Linked DNA regions of Prochlorococcus marinus XMU1404. The protein of the gene in region 2 interacts with the protein of the main gene of each other region in a pairwise test. Links are inferred from orthologs where the notes say so. Each region holds a gene or a part of one and is shown on either strand. Other genes may lie near its edges.

Region 1 (5,732 bases), 320 kb from region 2 along the record:
ACTATTTGATTATTAAATGTTATGAAAAATGCGGCTAAAAAAATAGTGGTCAAGAAACAGTACTCTATTCCAGAGATCAATTTTTTTTGTAGGCCTATATAGTCTTTATCACTTCTGAATTTTGAGAATTTTGGAAGTAATGGCAAAATCAAAGAGTTAGATAATATGCCTAATGGGGCTTGTATCAGAAAGTTTCCGTAAGCTAGTCCCGATGCTGCTCCTTGAAAACTTGAAGCGAAAAACATATCTATAAAAACATTAATTTGACTGAGACCAGATGAGATAGATGCTGGAATAATTAGTTTGAAAATCCTCCTTTCTTCATCATTTAATAATTGGAATTTTGACTTTAACCTCAAAAGACCAATTTTATTTATTTCCGAAATTTGAACAACAAACTGAATTAACGTTCCGGTCAAAGTTGCAAAAGCTAGTAATCCCGTGTACCTAAAGAAATGAGAATATGCATTTTCTTTATTGATAATCCAACTTAATAAAATAAAAAAAATAGTAGTTAGGCTTGTTATTGCTGGACTTATACTTGATAAAAAGAATTTTCTTTGGGAATTTAAGGCGCCAAAGCTTAAACCTATGAATCCGGACAAAGGGATACAAGGTGTAAGTATTTTTAATTGGTAAGTGGCAATTGATTTAGCTTCGTAACTTAAATTGGGGGCTAATAATTCAATTAGTAAACTGGAATTAATATATATCAATATAGCTAACCCAATTAATAATATTGAAAGTTTTATACTTACTTGAGTTAAAACAATTCCGCCATTTTTCTTGTTAAGGGGAGTTAGAACTGCAACGACTGCGTTATGTAGGGGACCATTAATCCCTCCAATGATTATTAGCAAAAAACCTGGAATTATATAGGCATAATTAAATGCGTCGTATGTTACCCCAACTCCAAAAGCAGCAGCTATAAATATTTGTCTTATACATCCAACTAATTTACTAAGACTAGTACCAAATGAAATTGAAAAAACATTATTTTTTAAAAATGAATGCATTTGGATTTGCCTAAATTTTTCAAGAAGTTTAAGTTTCAATTATATTTGATTTTTAACTAACGACATATTTATGAATGATCGGATAATTGAATTTGATCCATTAATCGAAGGAGTTTTAATCAAGAGGTATAAAAGGTTTCTTGCAGATATAAAATTAGAGAGCGGAGAGGTAGTAACTGCTCATTGCGCCAACACAGGCCCAATGAAGGGACTTTTGAGTGAGGGAGCAAAGGTGAGAATAAGTGTTTCCCCTTCTCCAAAAAGAAAATTACCTTTTACTTGGGAACAGATATGTGTTTCAGATTCAAAAAATGAGGAGGTATGGGTTGGAGTTAATACTCTATTTGCAAATAAGTTAATCAAAAAGGTTATTGAGAAAAATTTGCTTGACGAAATAATAGGAGAAATAGAAACAATAAAATCTGAAGTTCCCTATGGAAAAGATAAAAAAAGCAGAATTGACTTTTTTTTAACTCCAAAATCTTCAAATCCTGATAAACGTAACATTTACTTAGAAGTTAAAAATACGACTTGGATCAGAGAAAATGTTGCTCTATTCCCTGATACAGTAACGAAAAGAGGCCAAAAACACCTCATAGAATTAAAGGAATTAATTCCTGAAAGTAAAAGTATATTAGTACTTTGTATTACAAGAAAAGACGCTTGTTTTTTCGCCCCTGGAGATGAGGCAGATCCCTTGTACGGCAATCTTTTTAGAGAATCTTTAAGTGCAGGAATGATAACCATTCCTTGTTCCTTTGAATTTCATAAAGACCACATATCATGGAGAGGAATTAAACCTTTGAAATAAATAAAATCTTGATATTTTGAAACTTCTAAAAATCAAATTTTTTAATTTAACAAATATTTTTTTAAGGTGCAACTATAAAAATGGTATCAACAACTACTAGACACCGATAAGTTTTTTGAATAAATTTAAATTTGAAAGGAAACAGTAAAACTGTTTTTTTGCAGATCTAATTTTTTTTTATGACCACTGCTTTGCAAACGCCTCAAAGGCGCTCTAGGTCCAAACTCCAAGATGCAAGTCTTGTGAATGGACCTATGCTCCTTTTGAGGAGTATTCGAGGATTTAGTTCAAACCGCTCCATGTTGTGGCTTGCAACTGTTCCCCTAGCTTTGTTTGGTTTAGGTATTTTTAATCTTTCAGCTCACGCAGCTGATTTACCTGAGTTGAATGCAGCTTTTCTTGCTAACAATTTATGGCTTTTGATCGCTACTATTCTAGTGATCTTTATGAACGCCGGTTTCGCTATGGTTGAGGCAGGTATGTGCCGTTCTAAGAACGCTGTTAACATTCTTGCTAAAAACCTCTTTGTATTTGCTCTAGCTGTAACTTCTTATTGGTTTATCGGCTATTCATTAATGTACGGAGGTAGTGTTGCCGACGGTTGGCTTTATTTTGGCGGCTTATTTTTTGATCCAACAGTTACTGCAGATATGGTAACTGATGCTGGATTAGTCCCAACTGTTGATTTCTTGTTCCAGTCTGCTTTTGCAGGAACTGCAGCAACTATCGTTTCCGGTCTTGTTGCTGAAAGAGTTAAATTTGGAGAATTTGTTGTTTTTGCGATTGTATTAACTGCATTTATTTATCCAATTGCTGGTAGCTGGAAATGGAATGGTGGCTGGCTTGATTCTTTAGGTTTTGTTGATTTTGCTGGTTCTTCAATTGTTCACTCTGTTGGAGCATGGGCAGGTCTTGTAGGAGCAATGCTTCTTGGACCAAGAATTGGCAAATACTCTGATGGAAAACCACAGGCAATGCCAGGACATAATATGGCTATAGCTACTTTGGGTGCATTAGTTCTATGGATAGGTTGGTATGGATTTAACCCTGGTTCTCAACTTGCTATGGACCAATGGGTTCCATATGTTGCTGTAACAACTACTTTGGCAGCAGCAGCTGGTGCTATTGGAGCAACTATTGTTTCAACATTAACTTCTGGTAAGCCTGACCTTACAATGATTATTAACGGAATCCTTGCAGGATTAGTTAGTATCACAGCTGGTTGTGGCGATATGACACTTGCTGGGGCCTGGTTTGCAGGACTAGTTGGTGGAATTATCGTTGTATTCTCTGTTGCAGCTCTTGATGCTGCTGAGATCGATGATCCTGTAGGTGCATTCTCTGTTCACGGAGTTTGTGGTGTATGGGGTACTGTAGTTATCGGTCTATGGGGTACAGCTGTACAAGGTGATGGCGCTGGTATGGGATTGTTTAATGGTGGAGGTATTAGCCTTCTTCTAATTCAAGCCCTTGGTGCTGCAGCTTATGCTATCTGGACACTAGTTACTTGCTGGATCGCTTGGTCTGTAATTGGAGGATTATTCGGTGGAATCCGAGTATCTGAAGAGGAAGAGACTCAAGGCCTAGATATAGGAGAGCACGGAATGGAAGCATATCCAGACTTTGCATCTGCTAAATAATCAAATCTAAAATTAACTTTAGAAGCCTGACTTATGTCAGGTTTCTTTTTTTTTGCGAAAAATTATTTGAAATGTTGTACTATCAAAGGATGGACACACAAGCTTTTAGAAGGTCTCTTCATCATTCTGATCGATATAATAGAAGGGGCTTTGATTCTCCAACAAAAAGAGCTCAAGCTTTAGAGGAGGCTTATCAAAGTGATTTGATAAGTTCTATAAGAGATAATGGTTTTACTTACACTAAAGGTAGACTTAATATTAAGTTAGCTCAAGCATTTGGTTTCTGTTGGGGGGTTGAAAGAGCGGTAGCGATGGCTTATGAGACTAGAAGACATTATCCTAATGAGAATATTTGGATAACAAACGAAATAATTCATAATCCCTCGGTTAATGATCACTTAAGAAAAATGAATGTAAAATTCATTTCAGCTAAAAATGGAATTAAAGATTTTTCGTTAGTTTCTAATGGTGATGTAGTTATACTTCCTGCTTTCGGAGCCACTGTTCAAGAAATGAAGCTCCTTCATGAGAAAGGTTGCCATATCATTGATACAACTTGTCCATGGGTTTCTAAAGTTTGGCATACAGTCGAAAAACATAAGAAACATGTTTTTACATCAATTATTCATGGAAAATTCAAGCATGAAGAAACTCTGGCCACTAGCTCATTCGCAGGTAAATATTTAGTTGTACTTGATCTTGAAGAAGCAAATTATGTATCTGAATACATTATGGGTAGAGGTAATAGAAATGAATTTATGAATAAATTTGCTAAAGCTTGTTCTGATGGATTTGATCCTGATAAAGATTTAGATAGAGTCGGAGTTGCTAACCAGACAACTATGCTAAAAAGTGAAACCGAAGAAATTGGAAAAGTTTTTGAAAGAACTATGTTAAAAAAATTTGGCCCAGAAAACTTAAATAGCCACTTTTTAGCTTTTAATACTATCTGTGATGCAACCGAAGAGAGACAAGATGCTATGTTCTCATTAGTTGATGAAGACCTAGATATTCTTGTCGTTATAGGAGGCTTTAATTCTTCAAATACTACTCACTTACAAGAAATAGCAATTACAAAAAATATCTCTTCTTTTCACATAGATACACCAGAGAGAATATCAGTTGAAGAAAATTCAATATTACATAAGCCACTAGGATCAGATTTACAACTTAAAAATAATTTTTTACCTAGTGGGAAAATTAATGTTGGAATTACTTCAGGTGCATCAACTCCTGATAGGGTTGTTGCAGATGTTATTGAGAAGTTAGTTGATATTACTTCTTAAATTTGTCATCTAATTTATAACTTTACTTAGTTTTTTAAATTTATTAGTTAGATAATTCCAAAATATCTACTTTATTATTTAGAATATAAAAAATAATTTATGAAGTATGGAAGACAAAGCACAATCTAATCAGGTTCAATCAGCCAGTATGAATAGAAATAAAGCACCCCAAAAAGTTGAAGTTGTAGTTGCTAATCCATCTTCAGGTTCTGAGGTAAATATTCTTGGGGAACTATCTATTTTTGTTTTAAGAATTGGTTTTTGTGCTTTGATGATCCATCATGGCTTAGAGAAACTTCAGGATCCACAAGGATTTGCTGAGTTTGTAGTTGGTAAATACTTCCCATTTTTGCCAGGTGATCCTGTTATTTGGACATTTGGAGCAGCGATCACTCAATTAGTATGCCCATTAGGGTTGGCTTTAGGGATATTTGCAAGGCTTTCTTCTCTAGGATTATTCTCTACAATGGCATTTGCTGTTTATTTTCATCTATTAGATACCGGCCTAGAAGGTTTTCCTCTTGCAGTAGTTGAAGGACATAATTACGCATTCGAGTTGTCTTTTATATATGGAGCTATTTCTTTATATTTTTTATGTGCAGGTCCTGGCAGACTCTCTTTATTTAGAAAGACTAACAAAATTACATATTATCCAAAATCAACTTAACTTAATGCAAAAAATGCCTTTTTTGCGTAAATACCATTGAGATTCCTTTTGTATCACACATATCGATACTTTCTTGGTCTCTTAGACTTCCTCCAGGTTGTACAATAGCCCTTATACCATACTCATTAGCAAGTTCTACAGTATCTGCAAAAGGAAAAAATCCATCGCTTGCCAATACTGCATCAGAACATAAACTTCCCGCAGCTTTTAATGCAATTTTTGCGGCTCCAACTCTATTCATTTGTCCAGCTCCAATACCAATAGTTTTTTGGTCTTTTGCAATAACAATTGCATTTGATTTCACGTGTTTAC
Region 2 (5,780 bases):
AAAATCAGGATTAAAAACAAAAGTAAAAGGTAATGTTATATACAATTCAGTCAATAGAGAAATTATTGCAAATTTAATATCTAATTTTTATGGAAAAGGATTTTTAAAATTTAAATTAAATACGAAATTAAATAAAGACTTTTTAAGTTTGGAATTATTTTCAAGGGGATTGGATCTTAATAATACACAATATAATATCGGAGCTAGAAAAATTAGCCTTAAAAAAGGAAATTTTAAATCTAATTTTAAATTTTATAAATCATCAACACAAGCATTTTGCAAAGGAAGATTTTCTTTTACTAATTTAAAGATAAAGCCTGAAGCCTTCTCGGAAAATATAAATTCAAATTCAACTCTGTTTTATTGTAAAGATAATAATTTAATAGGAAATTCAGATAACTTAAATTATGGAACATTAATATCAAATTTCAATGTAAATATTCCATTAAATAAAGCTTCAAATAACATTAACCTTAATGGAAGTATTGGATATGTTAATAGTCTTAATCCGGATATTAAATTATCCGGTAATATTCCTTATTGGTTCGATAAAAGAGGAATTAATTTTGGCGATGTCAATTCAAGTTTTAACATAAATAGAACTCAACTATCAAATTTAAATATTTTTCGAAAAAGTAATATAAGGGGATTCATAACTGCTAAAGGAGAATTAAAAGGAAAAATTAGCGATCCAGATATTTCTATAAACTTTAATGTTGATTATCCGCACTATAAAGGGATTCGTATTAGAGAAATATGGGAAGGAGAAATTAAAAAAGATAATAGTCAATTTCTTTTAAATATGAAAAATAGATATTCTCCAATTCCTTCATTTCTTTCTGTAAAAATTGATTCTGAGCTTAAATTAGATAATGTAGCTTTCAGTAGAATTTTTAATTCTAATAAAGGTAGTATAGAAGTAGTTAAAAAAAATAATAGGTATATTTGGAGAGCTGATAATTTTCCTCTTGATGAACTTGAATTATCTATAAGAAACAATCAATTCGATAGAATTAAAGGAATTATTAATGGTTCTGGATCAATATCTTCAGATCAGTCTTATCTTGATGGAAGATTAGCCTGGAGTTTAGGTAAATATAGAAATATAAAGCTAGCAAATTCTCTATTTGATTTTAGCCTCAAAAATAACTCTTATTATGTCAATTCATCATTATATCCAATTGACGGAGGCATAATTGAGGTCGAATACGACTCAAAAAACGATAATTTAATTACTGCAGACTTCAGCAACATAAGTACGAGTTGGACAATCTTGACTGCAGTTGATATTTTTAATTTTGAAAATAAAAAAGTTATTCCAACAAGAAAATCTAATATCTTGGATGATTTGGAAATAAATAAAAATAATAATACTTTTAAAGAGAAGATGGATTTTATAAATAAATTTATTGAAAAGAATAAAGAGCTAGAGGATAAATTTAATTTGCAAAAATACTTTAGTAAATTTAAAAGTAGATATTACGGAGAAATAAATATTAATGGCGATAGACCAGATAATTACAAAATAAATGCAAAATTAAATGGCTATATTGTTAAAAACAAAGAAAACTTTACTAATAATAAAGAAGAATTTTCTATTGATTTGAAGGGGGGACTATTAAAGGGAGAAGGTTCTTTGAGAATTAAAAAACTACCATTAAGTGCTGCAAATATCTTTTTGAATCAACCAAGAGATTTTAAAGGAGGTTTGGATATTAATTCCTTTTATAATCTAAATACAAAATCTTTCTCCAGTGAGATTTCTTCCAATAATGCATCAATCAAAAACAACAAATTATTATTTGATAAGGGACTCGTTGAATTTAATAATTCTATTTTTGATATTGATTTTTCCTTACTAATAAATGATTTCGAAAGCCCAATAAATGTTGAAGGTTTAATACCTATAAACAAAAAAGATAACTTAGATCTGAGATTGATTGGAAATGGAAAATTTATTGATTTAATAGATATTTTTGCTGATGAATATTTTAATTTTAAAGAAGGTAATGTGAATCTTCGAATGATAATAAAAGGTACTAGAAATAAACCAATTTTGAATGGGTTTTTAGTAATTAAAGACTCTGAAATTGATTTTTATAAAAATAAAATAAAAGATATCAATAGCTTAATAATTTTTGATTTTGATTATTTAGAGGTTAAAAATCTAAATGCAAAAGTCGAAAATTCTGGAAATCTTTTTATAAGAGGTTCTTTGCCTTTTTATAGTAAGAATGATCATGGGAAGTCAGAGATTAATCTAATAACAAATAAATTTAATATAAAGACAGATAATTTCAATTTTTTAATAGATTCAAATTTAGATTTAAGTGGATCATTTGAAAATCCTGTTCTGGGAGGTAATCTCTCTCTAAATAATGGATTTATTAACTTTAATAATACCAATCAGAATAGTAAAAAAAATAAAAGTAAACGACAAGAAGTAAAAAAGAATTGGCCAGAACTATATTGGAACAAGAGTAAGAATATTGAGATAATTTCAAATGAATCAATTTTGAATTCAGTTCTTCTTGGAGAAACTTTGCCGAATTATTTGGATAATTTAAGTTTCAATAATCTTAAATTAAAACTTGGCCCAGATTTTAAACTTCAATATTCAGATATAGTTCAAGCTTATTTAAAAACGAAATTAGATCTTAATTTAAATGGAGCGGTAGGAAAAGATTTAAATGCTAGGGGACTTATTTACCTTGAAAAAGGTAGAGCGAATCTATACACTACTCCTTTTAAACTTGATAAAAATAAGGATAATTATATTTTATTTGCCTCAAGAAGTGGTGTCGTTCCATTTATTAACTTTTCTTTGGTTAGTAAAGTTCCAGATTCTATAATTCCTATAAGTGAAAATAATCAAGATTCAAATATCTCAGATGATCTCGATACTGATGCGACTTCAAGCAGTTTTGGAACATTTGGGATTGGTAATACAAGGCTTATAAAAATTGAAGCTTCCTACGAAGGCTTTTTAGATCAATTATCTTTTGAAGATGAAAATAAAAGAATTCAATTAAGGAGTATACCAAGTTATAACAGGTCACAAATAATTGGCTTAATTGGAGGAAACTCGGCAAATCTAATTAATAGAGCATTTATTTCTCAACTTAATAATGCGGATGCTTTTAGTGAAAAATTTCAGTTATCTTTATATCCAGCATTAATAGAAAATAGTGAATCATACAATAGCGTTATTACTAATGAAAATTTAGATATAGAGAATAATGGACAGTCAGATTCTAATCAAGAATTTTATTCTCAAGCTTGGGTAGCTGAACTAGGTCTTGATATTACAGATGCAATAAATTTCTCCTTTCAAACTGTTCCAGGCCGAGATGACCTCTCCCCTATAGGAATTTTGACTTTTCAGGCCAATCCAAACTTAGAGTTGTTAGGCTCTTATGATTATGATGGAGATTGGAAAAGTCAAGTTCAATTATTTTTTAGATATTAAATCAGTAGGGAAGTTAGTTTAAAGAATCATTGATTTGAATTATTATTAAATTAACTAAAAAATATTATGGCTAATATATTTGAAGTTCCTAATCCAGGTAAAGATCTTTTAGAAAAAGCTGACCAAGTTCGTTTGGCATCAATAAACATAAGTCAGACTGAAAATAAAAATAGAATTAAAGCTTTAAATTTTATGGCTGATAATCTAGAAAAAAATACTAAAGAAATTTTAGAGGCTAACAGTGAGGACTATAAAATTGCAGAAAGGAAAGGAATATCAAAGGCTTTACTCTCTAGATTAAAGCTTTCGAAAGAAAAATTGAATTCAGGAATCGAAGGAGTAAGAAAAGTCGGAGACTTGGCTGATCCTGTAAATCAAGTTCAAATTAAAAGAGAGCTTTCAAAAGGGCTGATCCTAGAAAGAAAAACAGTGCCTATTGGAGTCTTAGGAGTTATTTTTGAATCTAGACCTGATGCTGTTATGCAGATTAGTTCTCTAGCAATAAGATCAGGTAATGGAGTAATGCTAAAGGGCGGTAGTGAAGCAAATTTAACAAACAGTGCAATAGTCAATGCCTTACAACAGGGGTTATACAAATCAGGGCTTGATAAAAATGCAATATGCTTACTTACTAGTAGAAAAGATAGTATGTCGATGTTAAATCTCGAGAACTATATCAATTTAATAATTCCAAGAGGAAGTAATGAATTAGTTAAATTTATTCAAGATAATACAAGAATTCCGGTGCTAGGTCATGCTGATGGAATTTGTCACTTGTTTATAGATACTGAGGCAAATCTTGAAATGGCTTTATCAGTCGCTCTAGATAGTAAAATTCAATATCCTGCAGCATGTAATGCTATTGAAACTTTATTAGTGCATAAAGATATTGCACCAGCTTTTCTTGAAAAGGCTATTCCATTATTTGGATCTAATGATGTAAAGTTAATAGGAGACAAAAGATCTTTGGAATTAGGGTTGAAGTATGAAGCTTGTCTCGAAGACTGGCAAACTGAATATTTGGATTTAATCTTATCTATAAAAATTGTTGAAGATTTTGACGAGGCAATTACTCATATTCAAAAATTTAGTTCAAAACATACAGATGGAATAATTACTGAAAATTTAACTACTGCTAATAAATTCATGAATATAGTTGATAGTGCAGGTGTTTTTCATAATTGCTCTACTAGGTTTGCAGATGGCTTTAGATATGGATTCGGAGCTGAGGTTGGTATATCTACTCAAACTCTCCCACCAAGAGGACCTGTAGGCCTAGAAGGTTTAGTAACGTATAAATATTTCTTAAAAGGCGATGGAAATGTAGTTGATGATTTTTCATCCGGTAATGCTATCTATACTCATAAAGATCTTTAAAAGTGTTGAAGATGGAAACGTTTTTAAAAATTGAGGATATAAGACTTTGGGCTAGGGTTGGTGTTCTTGATGAAGAAAGAAAATTAGGTCAATTATTTTGTTTGGATATATTCTTATGGACTGATTTCGAAAAGTGTACCGTAAGTGATGATGTAAAAAAAACAGTTGATTATTCAAAATTAGTTCAAATTTTAAAAGATCAATCAAAAAAAATTTATTGTTTCACAATCGAAAAATATTCAAACGCGATTTTAGAAATCATTGATCATGAATTTAAGCTTTCTAAAATTAAAATTATTTTGACAAAATGTAATCCTCCAATTACAGGTTTTGATGGGAAGGTTTCAATAGTAAGAATTCTTGAAAATAATTAAAAGTATTGGAAAAAAGAAATCCCATCATATTGATTCATGGACTGTGGAATACTTCAAGTATTTTTTCTTCTATTACCTCAAAACTTGATGAAATTGGAATTGAATATTTTGCTCCAAATCTTAATCATTCATATGGAATGACTTCAATTATTGATTTAACAAATATAGTAAATGAATTAATTCTAGAGAAATACGGTCTAGAAAAAAAAATAGATATTTTAGGATTCTCTATGGGAGGAATAATTGGTAGGTATTGGCTGCAAAAATTTAATGGATATAAAAGAACAAGAAGATTCATATCTATAGGAGCCCCTCATAAAGGAACATTGATAGCGCAATTAGTACCTAAATTCCCATTTAGAGGAATTTCAGAAATGAAAATAAATAGTTATTTCTTGCGAGAACTTGCAAAGAATGAGTTTTTGCTTAATGATATTGAGTGTATAAATTTCTTTACTTATTGGGATCTAATGGTTTTCCCTGGCTGGTGGACTAACTTGAATTTAGGAAAACAAATATCACTAAAAGTATATAAACATAGAAATCTTGTTAGAAATAAA

Evidence for each region. The genes of interacting proteins can lie anywhere in the genome.
Region 1: the proteins of HA144_RS03240 (region 2) and sfsA interact in binary tests that used the Escherichia coli proteins (3 or more experiments, as listed by UniProt). The link is inferred for Prochlorococcus marinus XMU1404 from one-to-one orthologs.

Annotation. Positions count from the first base shown.
Region 1 is NZ_JAAORE010000001.1:250,161-255,892, forward strand. Bases 1-2,956 are described here. They hold sfsA (DNA/RNA nuclease SfsA), read left to right. Parts: upstream 1-1,086; coding sequence 1,087-1,827; downstream 1,828-2,956. Other genes in these bases: murJ (murein biosynthesis integral membrane protein MurJ), read right to left, coding at 1-1,016; HA144_RS01370 (ammonium transporter), read left to right, coding at 2,007-2,956. Also shown: more of HA144_RS01370, read left to right, coding at 2,957-3,467; HA144_RS01375 (4-hydroxy-3-methylbut-2-enyl diphosphate reductase), read left to right, coding at 3,557-4,753; HA144_RS01380 (DoxX family protein), read left to right, coding at 4,860-5,420; purH (bifunctional phosphoribosylaminoimidazolecarboxamide formyltransferase/IMP cyclohydrolase), read right to left, coding at 5,422-5,732. UniProt on the Escherichia coli protein: Binds to DNA non-specifically. Could be a regulatory factor involved in maltose metabolism.
Region 2 is NZ_JAAORE010000001.1:566,006-571,785, forward strand. What follows is about bases 2,783-5,690. They hold HA144_RS03240 (glutamate-5-semialdehyde dehydrogenase), read left to right. Parts: upstream 2,783-3,535; coding sequence 3,536-4,846; downstream 4,847-5,690. Other genes in these bases: HA144_RS03235 (translocation/assembly module TamB domain-containing protein), read left to right, coding at 2,783-3,469; folB (dihydroneopterin aldolase), read left to right, coding at 4,858-5,220; HA144_RS03250 (esterase/lipase family protein), read left to right, coding at 5,226-5,690. Also shown: more of HA144_RS03235, read left to right, coding at 1-2,782; more of HA144_RS03250, read left to right, coding at 5,691-5,780. UniProt on the Escherichia coli protein: Catalyzes the NADPH-dependent reduction of L-glutamate 5-phosphate into L-glutamate 5-semialdehyde and phosphate. The product spontaneously undergoes cyclization to form 1-pyrroline-5-carboxylate.